Linked DNA regions of Pseudoxanthobacter soli DSM 19599. Each later gene encodes a partner of the first gene's protein in a complex. Links are inferred from orthologs where the notes say so. Each region holds a gene or a part of one and is shown on either strand. Other genes may lie near its edges.

The links.
Region 2: the proteins of BUF17_RS06970 (region 1) and accD are in contact, whole or in part, in a solved structure (PDB 8UXZ), measured with the Escherichia coli proteins. The link is inferred for Pseudoxanthobacter soli DSM 19599 from one-to-one orthologs.

The regions. Positions count from the first base shown.
Region 1 is NZ_FRXO01000002.1:580,005-585,319, forward strand. The notes cover bases 1,103-3,989. They hold BUF17_RS06970 (acetyl-CoA carboxylase carboxyltransferase subunit alpha), read right to left. Parts: upstream 3,080-3,989; coding sequence 2,126-3,079; downstream 1,103-2,125. Other genes in these bases: BUF17_RS06965 (L,D-transpeptidase family protein), read right to left, coding at 1,103-1,826; BUF17_RS06975 (exodeoxyribonuclease III), read left to right, coding at 3,384-3,989. In the rest of the region: more of BUF17_RS06965, read right to left, coding at 1-1,102; more of BUF17_RS06975, read left to right, coding at 3,990-4,190; BUF17_RS06980 (Crp/Fnr family transcriptional regulator), read right to left, coding at 4,195-4,707; BUF17_RS06985 (response regulator transcription factor), read right to left, coding at 4,780-5,315. UniProt on the Escherichia coli protein: Component of the acetyl coenzyme A carboxylase (ACC) complex. First, biotin carboxylase catalyzes the carboxylation of biotin on its carrier protein (BCCP) and then the CO(2) group is transferred by the carboxyltransferase to acetyl-CoA to form malonyl-CoA.
Region 2 is NZ_FRXO01000005.1:255,456-259,552, forward strand. What follows is about bases 1,214-4,097. They hold accD (acetyl-CoA carboxylase, carboxyltransferase subunit beta), read left to right. Parts: upstream 1,214-2,141; coding sequence 2,142-3,053; downstream 3,054-4,097. Other genes in these bases: trpA (tryptophan synthase subunit alpha), read left to right, coding at 1,214-2,066; BUF17_RS13935 (bifunctional folylpolyglutamate synthase/dihydrofolate synthase), read left to right, coding at 3,076-4,097. Outside these bases: trpB (tryptophan synthase subunit beta), read left to right, coding at 37-1,194; more of trpA, read left to right, coding at 1,206-1,213.

The DNA of each region.
Region 1 (5,315 bases):
GCGACGGCGGGTGCCGCCGCCGCAGCCGGAACGGCCGGCACGACGGCCGGAGCCGCGGAGGCCGCACCACCGGAGAGCGCCGGGCGGGGCACCGGCAGGACTTCCATCGAGAGATTGGCCGGCAGGCCCGCCGCGCTGGCACCAGAGGCTTCGAGCGAGGCCACCTGGACCGGGGCGGCCGGCTGCGCGGAAGCGGTCGCCACCCCAGCCGGATGGACCGGCAAAACCTGAACCGGAGCGCCCTGAGCCGGCGTGGCCTGAGCGACCGCGGACGCGGCGGGATCGGCCTCGGCGGCTCCGGCGAGCACCGGCGCGCCCTCGCCGGCCGGTGTCTTCGGCTTTCCAAAGAGGCCGTCGAACCAGCCGCGGATCATCGTGCCGCCGCTTTCGAGGATGCCCGCCTTGGCGGTGCGCGTGTCCCCGGCCTGATCGGCCTGCGCCGTGCCGGGCTTCTCAGGCGGCAACAGCCCGGAGGATTCCGTGTCGGCGGACGCGACCTGAACCTGCCCCGGCGTGGCGGCGGTCGTGGCGGCGGGCGTGGCAGCGATGGCCGCCTCGGCGACGGCGGGCCGCGCGGAGCCGGTGGCGACCGTCGTGGCGGAGGCAACGGCGGCTTCCGCCGGAAGCGGCGCGGCCGTCGCGGCGGCGGGCGCGGTCGACGCAGGTGCGGCGGACGAAGGTGTAGCGGACGAAGGCGCAGCGGAGGCGATCATGACCGACGCCGCGGCGGGCCGCTTGGCGATCGGCTGCGGCAGGCCCGGGCGGACGATGGTCGACTGATTCGGGTTCGGGTTGGCGCTCGCGATCATCAGGAAGCGCGCGGCGTCTTCCTCGCGCTGCTTCTCGCGGCGCACCTTCGGCAGGAGCGCGGCGACCTTGACGTCGTCCTGCTTGCTCTTGGAGGCGACGGCGAGCTGCAGCGTCTGCGGCATCGTCAGTTCCGGGCAGTCCCGGGTCGGGACCAGCGCGGCACCGGACTTCACCGGCGTGGAATCGAACACGTACTTGCGGCCGCAGACATCGACCTTCGGCACCTGACGGGTGACTTCGAAATGGTCGTAGCCCTCCTTCAGCATCTTCCAGAAGGGCATGTTGGGGTCGTCATAGTGCTCGGCGATGTTCTCAGGCGTCATCTTGAACGGATAGGCCTGGAACTGGAACGCCTTCTGGCCGCCGGCGAAGGCATCGCGGGCGAGCGCATAGATCTGCTCGATCTGGGGATCGGTCATCGCGTAGCAGCCGCGCGACGAGCAGGCGCCGTGGACCATCAGATTGGTGCCGTAGCGGCCGAGCGAGCGGTCGTAGGCGTTGGGGAACCCGGTGTTGAAGGCGAGATAATAGTTGGAATTCGGGTTCATCAGGCCCTGGGTGATCATGTAGAAGCCTTCCGGCGCTTGCCGGTCGCCTTCCTTCACCTTCGGGCCGAGATTGCCGGACCACTTGCAGATATCGAACGTCTCGAGCAGCGCGTAGCGGCCGTTGCGGGTCTGCTTCCAGACCTCGAGCTTGGACTCCTTCTTGAACAGCCGAACCATGATCGGCGAGTTCTTGTCCATGTCGAGGGTCTGCATCCGCGCGACCAGGATCGGGCTCACCGGCGCGCGGGACTTCTGCGGTCCGCCATAGACCGTCTTGTAGGGGGAAACCGTCGCGACCTCGTCGGCCTGGCAGCCGGCGAGCACCAGCGCGGCCGCCATCACCGCGGCGCGGCCGACGGCCTTGGCCGACAGCACGCCGAAAGCGCGGGAAGCACGCACGGAAAGCTTCGCCCGCCCGTTGGCGCGGGTTTCGCTGGCGCCGCCTTCGCGGTCGCCGGTGGTGGTCATTCTGAACATCAGATCGGCCGACATCACGCTCGAAACGAACTCCGGAACGGGTCGCCTTGGGTCATCCTGACCGGGTCGGAAAACAAGCCTTTCCAAGCACCGGACGGACGCCGCTGGCCGCTGGAGAATAACGAGACACGGTTACCAAGTGGTGATCGCCGAACGAATGCCGAACACCCACCCCGCGGCGGAGAGATCGCTCGGCGCCCGATCACCACCGGCAAGCGCGCAAGACGGGAGAACAACCCGCGCAGATGCTGCCCCAAGCCGCGCGTGCGCGCAACGGAAAGGATGCAATTTTAGAGATTGCGGCCGATGGCGAGGAACTTTTCCCGCCGCATCCGCTTGATGCTGTCCGCGTCGTGCCCGACCAGATCGTCCAGCGCGCGCGATACCGCCTCGCCGACGCCCTGGAACACGGTCGCCGGCCCGCGATGGGCGCCGCCCACCGGCTCGGGGATGATCTCGTCCACCACGCCGAGCCGCACGAGGTCGTCGGCGGTGATCTTCATGTTGGTGGCCGCGTCCTGCGCGCGGGCCGAATCGCGCCACAGGATCGAGGCGGCGCCTTCCGGCGAGATCACGCTGTAGACCGAGTGCTGCAGCATCATCACGCGGTTGGCGGTCGCGAGCGCGATCGCCCCGCCCGAACCGCCTTCGCCGATGATGACGGCGACATTGGGCACGCCCAGATTGAGGCAGGCTTCCGTCGAGCGCGCGATCGCCTCGGCCTGGCCGCGCTCCTCCGCGCCGATGCCGGGATAGGCGCCGGCGGTATCGACCAGCGCCACGACCGGCAGGCCGAAGCGGTCCGCGATCTCCATCACGCGCACGGCCTTGCGGTAGCCTTCCGGCCGCGCCATGCCGAAATTGTGCTTGAGGCGGCTCTGGGTGTCGGAGCCCTTTTCCTGGGCGAGGATCGCCACCGGGCGGCCATGGAAGCGTCCGAGGCCGGTGATCACCGCCGCATCCTCGCCGAACGCGCGGTCGCCGGCGAGCGGCGTGAATTCCGTCACGAGAGCGCGGATATAATCGACGGCATGGGGCCGGTCGGGATGGCGCGCCACCAGGGTCTTCTGCCAAGGCGTCAGCTTGGCGTAGGCGTCCTGAAGCGCCTGCGCGGCCTTGGCCTCGAGCCGGGCGATCTCGTCACCCACATCGACGGCCGCACCGTCGGCGGCGAGCGCCCTGAGCTCCTGGACCTTGCCCTCGAGGTCGGCAACCGGCTTCTCGAAGTCTAGGTAGCTGCGCATTCCACCGTCCGTGACTGGTCTTCGACCGCCCCGGCGGCCATCCGTCGGACGGCAAGGAACAGGCGATCGCACACAGAAAAACATCCGGCCGCGCCGGGCCGGGCGAACTCAAGGCGGGAGTAGTGGCTACCTGAGAGGCAAAATGTCAAGGCCGGCATGTGCGCGCCGTGTGCCGTTTCGCCCCACGAGCCGGGTCGGACGGCCCCCGAAGCGGCCTGGAAAAGTGTCCGCGACGGACGAGAACGCTTGTTTCGCCGCCGCCGCTCGCCCATCGTGCGCCCTCCCGCCTTTGACCGGTTTGCCGATGTCCGAACGCCTCGTCCTCGCCACCTGGAACGTCAACTCGATCCGTTCGCGGCTCGATCATCTCGCCCGCTTCGTCGAGATGCGCGCGCCCGACGTGATCTGCCTGCAGGAAACCCGGTGCCCGGACGGCAGCTTCCCCAGCGCGGCGGTGCGCGCGCTCGGCTACGAGCACATGACGCTGAACAGCCGCAAGGGCCACCACGGCGTCGCCATCCTCTCCCGGCGCCCGCTGACGGGCGCGACGCCGGAACAGATCGCCTCCCAGGAGGAGGCGCGCCAGCAGCGCGCCGGGGTCGCCTTCGCCGGCGGCCTCGTCACCGTGCACAATCTCTATGTTCCGGCGGGCGGCGACATTCCCGACCCGGCCGTCAATCCGCGCTTCGCCGCCAAGATCGCTTTCCTCGATGCCATGCACGCGTGGTCGCCGGCGGTGACGGGCGAAGGCGGCGCCATCCTGGTCGGAGACCTCAACGTGGCGCCGCTGCCCGAGGACGTCTGGTCCCACCGCCAGCTGCTCGACGTCGTCAGCCACACGCCCGGCGAAACCGGGCGCATGGTCGACATCCTGTCCTGCGGCTGGGTGGATGTGGTGCGCGCGGCGCGCCCGGTACCCGAGAAGGTCTATACGTGGTGGAGCTACCGCTCCCGCGACTGGCGCGAGAGCAACAAGGGTCGCCGCCTCGACCACGTCTGGGCGACGCCGGACATCGCCGCCCGCGTCGTCTCGGTGGAGATCATGGACGAGACCCGGGGCTGGGAGCGGCCCTCGGACCATGTCCCCATCGTCATCACGCTGGAAGCCTGAGGGCTCAGCCGACGGCCGGCGCCGGCTCGCCGGCATCCTCGGCGGCGGTCCGCGCCTGCAGGTCCTTCACGGTCGCGAGTTCGGTGGCGACCAGGCCCGCTTGGGCCGCGAGCGCCGAAAGCTGCGCCGCGAGGCGCGCGTGCATCTTGCCGGCGATGGCCGGATATTCCAGGAGCATCCGCCGGAACGCCGCCCGGCGGATCGCGAAGACGTCCGTCGGCTCCGCCGCCACGGCACGGAAGGCGTAGGGCCCCTCGACCAGCAGGCTTTCCACCGTCAGCACCGCGCCGGGACCGGCCTCCACCGGCACCCGGTCGCCGGACGCATCGGAAAGCTCGAACCGCCCGGACGCCACGACAAACCCGCCATCGGCCGGCGCACCCGCCTCGAACAGCACCTCGCCGCCGGCGACCGACCTGCCCTCGCCGCTGAAGGCGAGCAGCCGCAGCTGGTCGTCGTCGAGATCGGCGAACAGCGGAACGCGCCTGAGGGCGGCGATGTCTTCGGCAAGACTCATGTCAGGCAAGACTCATGTCACATGGCTCATGTCGCGAGACTCATGTCGCTCCGTTCCGGCCGAGGCCCGCGTTCAGGCCTGTGCCGCGTCGCGCGCCGGGTTCGGCACCAGCTTGTAGCCGCCGCCTTCGGTCACGAGCAGTTCCGCCGAGGAGGGATCGCGCTCGATCTTCTGGCGCAGGCGATAGATGTGGGTTTCGAGCGTGTGGGTGGTCACGCCCGAATTGTAGCCCCAGACCTCGTGCAGCAGCACGTCGCGCCCGATCGCCTTCTCGCCGGAGCGATAGAGGAACTTCAGGATGGCCGTTTCCTTCTCGGTCAGGCGCACCTTCGAACCGCGCTCGTCCACCAGAAGCTTGGCGCTCGGGCGGAAGGTGTAGCGGCCGATGGAGAACGTCGCGTCCTCGCTCTGCTCGAACTGGCGCAGGTGGGCGCGGATGCGCGCGAGCAGCACCGCGAACTTCACGGGCTTCGTCACGTAGTCGTTGGCGCCCGATTCGAGGCCGAGAATGGTGTCGGCCTCGCCCTCGTGGCCCGTAACCACGATCACCGGCGCCTTGAAACCGTTACGCCGCAGAAGCTTGACCGCCTCGCGGCCGTCGAGATCGG
Region 2 (4,097 bases), on another replicon or contig:
TGGCGTTCGGGACCCGATGCGCGCGGCTTCTTCGGCATGTTCGGCGGCCGCTTCGTCGCCGAGACGCTGATGCCGCTGATCCTCGACCTCGAAGCGGCGTGGAACGCGGCGCGCACCGACCCGGCTTTCGAGGCCGAGCACGCGGCGCTGCGGACGAGCTATGTCGGCCGCCCGAGCCCGCTGACCTTCGCCCCCCGCCTGACGGAGCATCTCGGCGGCGCCAAGATCTATCTGAAGCGCGAGGAGCTGAACCACACCGGCTCCCACAAGATCAACAACTGCCTCGGCCAGATCCTGCTGGCCAAGCGCATGGGCAAGACGCGGATCATCGCCGAGACCGGCGCCGGCCAGCACGGCGTCGCTTCCGCCACGGTCTGTGCCCGCTTCGGCCTGCCGTGCGTGGTCTACATGGGCGCGACCGACATCGAGCGGCAGAAGCCCAACGTGTTCCGCATGCGCCTGCTCGGCGCCGAGGTGGTGCCGGTGACGTCCGGCGCGGGCACGCTGAAGGACGCGATGAACGAGGCCCTGCGCGACTGGGTGACCAACGTCGAATCGACCTATTACCTGATCGGCACCGCGGCCGGCCCCCATCCCTATCCGGCGATGGTGCGCGACCTGCAGTCGGTGATCGGCGAGGAGACCCGCGCCCAGATCCTGGAGGCCGAGGGCCGGCTTCCCGATGTCCTCGTCGCCTGCGTCGGCGGCGGTTCCAATGCCATCGGCCTGTTCCACCCCTTCCTCGACGATCCCGACGTGAAGATGGTCGGCGTAGAGGCGGGCGGCCACGGCCTCGACGGCGACGAGCACTGCGCCTCGCTCAACAAGGGGCGGCCGGGCGTACTGCACGGCAACCGCACCTACCTGCTGCAGGACGCCGACGGTCAGATCCTCGAAGGCCACTCGATCTCCGCCGGCCTCGACTATCCCGGCATCGGCCCCGAGCACTCCTACCTCCACGCCACAGGCCGGGTGAAATATGTGCCGGCCACCGACGAGGAGACGCTGGAGGCGTTCAAGCTGCTGTCGCGGCTGGAGGGCATCCTGCCGGCGCTCGAATCCGCCCACGCGCTCGCCGAGGTGATCAAGCTCGCCCCCACCATGGGCAAGGACGAGATCATCGTCATGAATCTGTCCGGCCGCGGCGACAAGGACGTGTTCTCCGTCGCAAGCCATCTCGGCCTCGATATCTGAGCGGAACCGACATGAACGCCCCCCTGTCCAACCCGGTCGCTGCCGGCTCCCGCATCGACCGCCGCTTCGCCGCGCTGAAGGCGGAAGGCCGCCCGGCGCTGGTGACGTTCCTCACCGCGGGCGATCCCGATCCGGCGACGTCGGCGGCGGTCCTCGCCGCGCTGCCGGCGGCCGGCGCCGACATCATCGAGATCGGGATGCCGTTCTCCGATCCCATGGCGGACGGGCCGGCGATCCAGGCCGCGTCCCAGCGGGCGCTGAAGGCCGGGCAGACGCTTGAGGGAACGCTCGCCATGGTGGCGGCGCTGCGCGAGGTCGACGACGCCGTTCCCGTGGTGCTGATGGGCTATTACAACCCGATCTACACCTACGGCATCGAACGGTTCCTGGAGACCGCCCGCAAGGCCGGGGTCGACGGGCTGATCGTGGTGGACCTGCCGCCCGAGGCCGATGACGAGCTGTGCCTGCCGGCGCACGAGCACGGTATCTCGTTCATCCGGCTGGCGACGCCCACCACCGATGAGAAGCGTCTGCCCTCGGTGCTCGCGAACACCTCCGGCTTCGTCTATTATGTCTCGATCCTCGGGATCACCGGCACGGCGGCGCCGGATGCCGCCGTGGTCGGCGAGGCGGTCCGCCGCATCAAGGCGCACACCGATCTGCCGGTCGCCGTCGGCTTTGGCGTGAAGACGCCCGAGCAGGCGGCCTCCATCGGCCGTATAGCCGATGGCGTCGTCGTCGGTTCTGCCATCGTCCAGGCGCTGGCGGCCACGCTCGACGAAGAGGGCCGCGCGACCGCGGCGAGTGTCGATGCGGTTCGCGATCTGGTCGCGGCGCTCGCCGCCGGCGTGAAGACCGCCCACACGGCCTGACAGCCATATTTCCGCCGACCGGCGGTGCGATGCGGTTCGTTGCCCCCGGCCGAGCCGCCTTGAACGAGGCTATTGATGAACTGGATCAACACTGTCGTCCGCCCGAAGATCCGCTCGTTCCTGAACCGGCGCGAGGTCCCCGAGAATCTCTGGATCAAGTGTCCGGAAACCGGGGAGATGGTGTTCCATCGCGATCTCGAGGCGAACCAGTGGGTGGTGCCGGGCTCCGGCCACCACATGAAGATTCCCGGCCGCAAGCGGCTTGAGCTCCTGTTCGACGGCGGCAATTACGAACAGCTTCCGACGCCGCAGGTCGCGGCCGATCCGCTGCGTTTCCGCGACGAGCGGCGCTATGTCGACCGGCTGAAGGATGCCCGCGCCAAGACCGGGCTCGATGACGCCGTGATCGTCGCCCGCGGCCGGCTGGACGGGCTCGACCTAACCGCCGCCGTGCAGGATTTCGCCTTCATGGGCGGCTCGCTCGGCATGGCCGCCGGCGAGGCGATCATCGCCGGCCTCGATGCGGCGCGGATCGCCGGCACCCCGTTCGTGCTGTTCGCGGCCTCCGGCGGCGCGCGGATGCAGGAAGGCATCCTGTCGCTGATGCAGATGCCGCGCACCACGGTCGGCATCGCCGCGCTGAAGGAAGCGGGCCTTCCCTACATCGTCGTGCTCACCAACCCCACCACCGGCGGCGTCACCGCGTCCTATGCCATGCTGGGCGACATCCACATCGCCGAGCCCGGCGCGCTGATCTGCTTCGCCGGCCCGCGGGTCATCGAGCAGACCATCCGCGAGAAGCTGCCGGATGGCTTCCAGCGGGCGGAATATCTGCTGGCTCACGGCATGGTGGACATGGTGGTCCACCGTCACGAGATCCGTCCGACGCTGTCGCGGGTGCTGAGGGTGCTGATGGGGCAGCCGCCGGCGGATGCTCCGGCCGCCGCTGAGGGTGTCGCGAACGTGCCCGCCACGGTCGCGGCCTGACGGGCCGGCCGAACCGAACGTGATGGACCGCACCGGCGCCACGCTGCAGCGCCTCGCCAAGCTGCACCCCAAGGAAATCGACCTGTCGCTCGACCGGGTGCACCGGCTGAACGCGGCGCTCGGCCATCCCGAGACGAAGCTGCCGCCGGTGATCCACGTCGCCGGTACCAACGGCAAGGGCTCGGTCACCGCGACCATGCGGGCGATCCTGGAGGCGGCGGGCAAGAGCGTCCACGTCTATACCTCGCCGCATCTCGTCAATTTCCACGAACGATTCCGGCTCGGCCAGCCGGGCGGCGGCCGGTTCGTCACCGACGAGGCGCTGATCGCGGCGCTCGACGAGGTCGAGCGGGTCAACGACGGCGCGCCGATCACCGTGTTCGAGATCACCACCGCCGCGGCGCTCGTGCTGTTCAGCACCCATCCGGCCGACGTGCTGCTGCTCGAAACCGGGCTTGGCGGCCGCCTCGACGCCACCAACGTGGTGGAAAAGCCGCTCGCCAGCGTCATCACCGCGATCTCGATGGATCACGAGAAGTTCCTCGGGGACGATCTCGCCAGCATCGCGCGGGAGAAGGCGGGCATCATCAAGCGCGGCGTGCCGGTCGTCTCCGCGCCGCAGCAGCCGGTGGCGGCGGAAGTCATCGAACGGGTCTCGGCGCGCCAGCAGGCGCCGCTGCATCTCGGCGGGCAGGACTGGACTGTCACCGAGGAGCGCCGGCGGCTCGTCTTCCAGGACGAGGATGCCCTGCTCGACCTGCCACTGCCGCGCCTCGTCGGGCGCCATCAGCTCGCCAACGCGGGAACCGCGATCGCCGCGCTGCGCGCGGCGGCGCTGTGGCCGGGGATGGCTGCGGCCGAGCGCGGCCTCGGCGCCATCGAATGGCCCGCGCGCATGCAGCGCCTGTCGGCCGGCCGGCTGGTCGATCTCTGCCCCCCCGGATCGGAGCTGTGGCTCGACGGTGGGCACAATCCCGCGGCCGGGGAGGCGATCTCCGGCGTGATGGCCGACCTCGAGGAGCGTCACCCCCGTCCGCTGTTCAT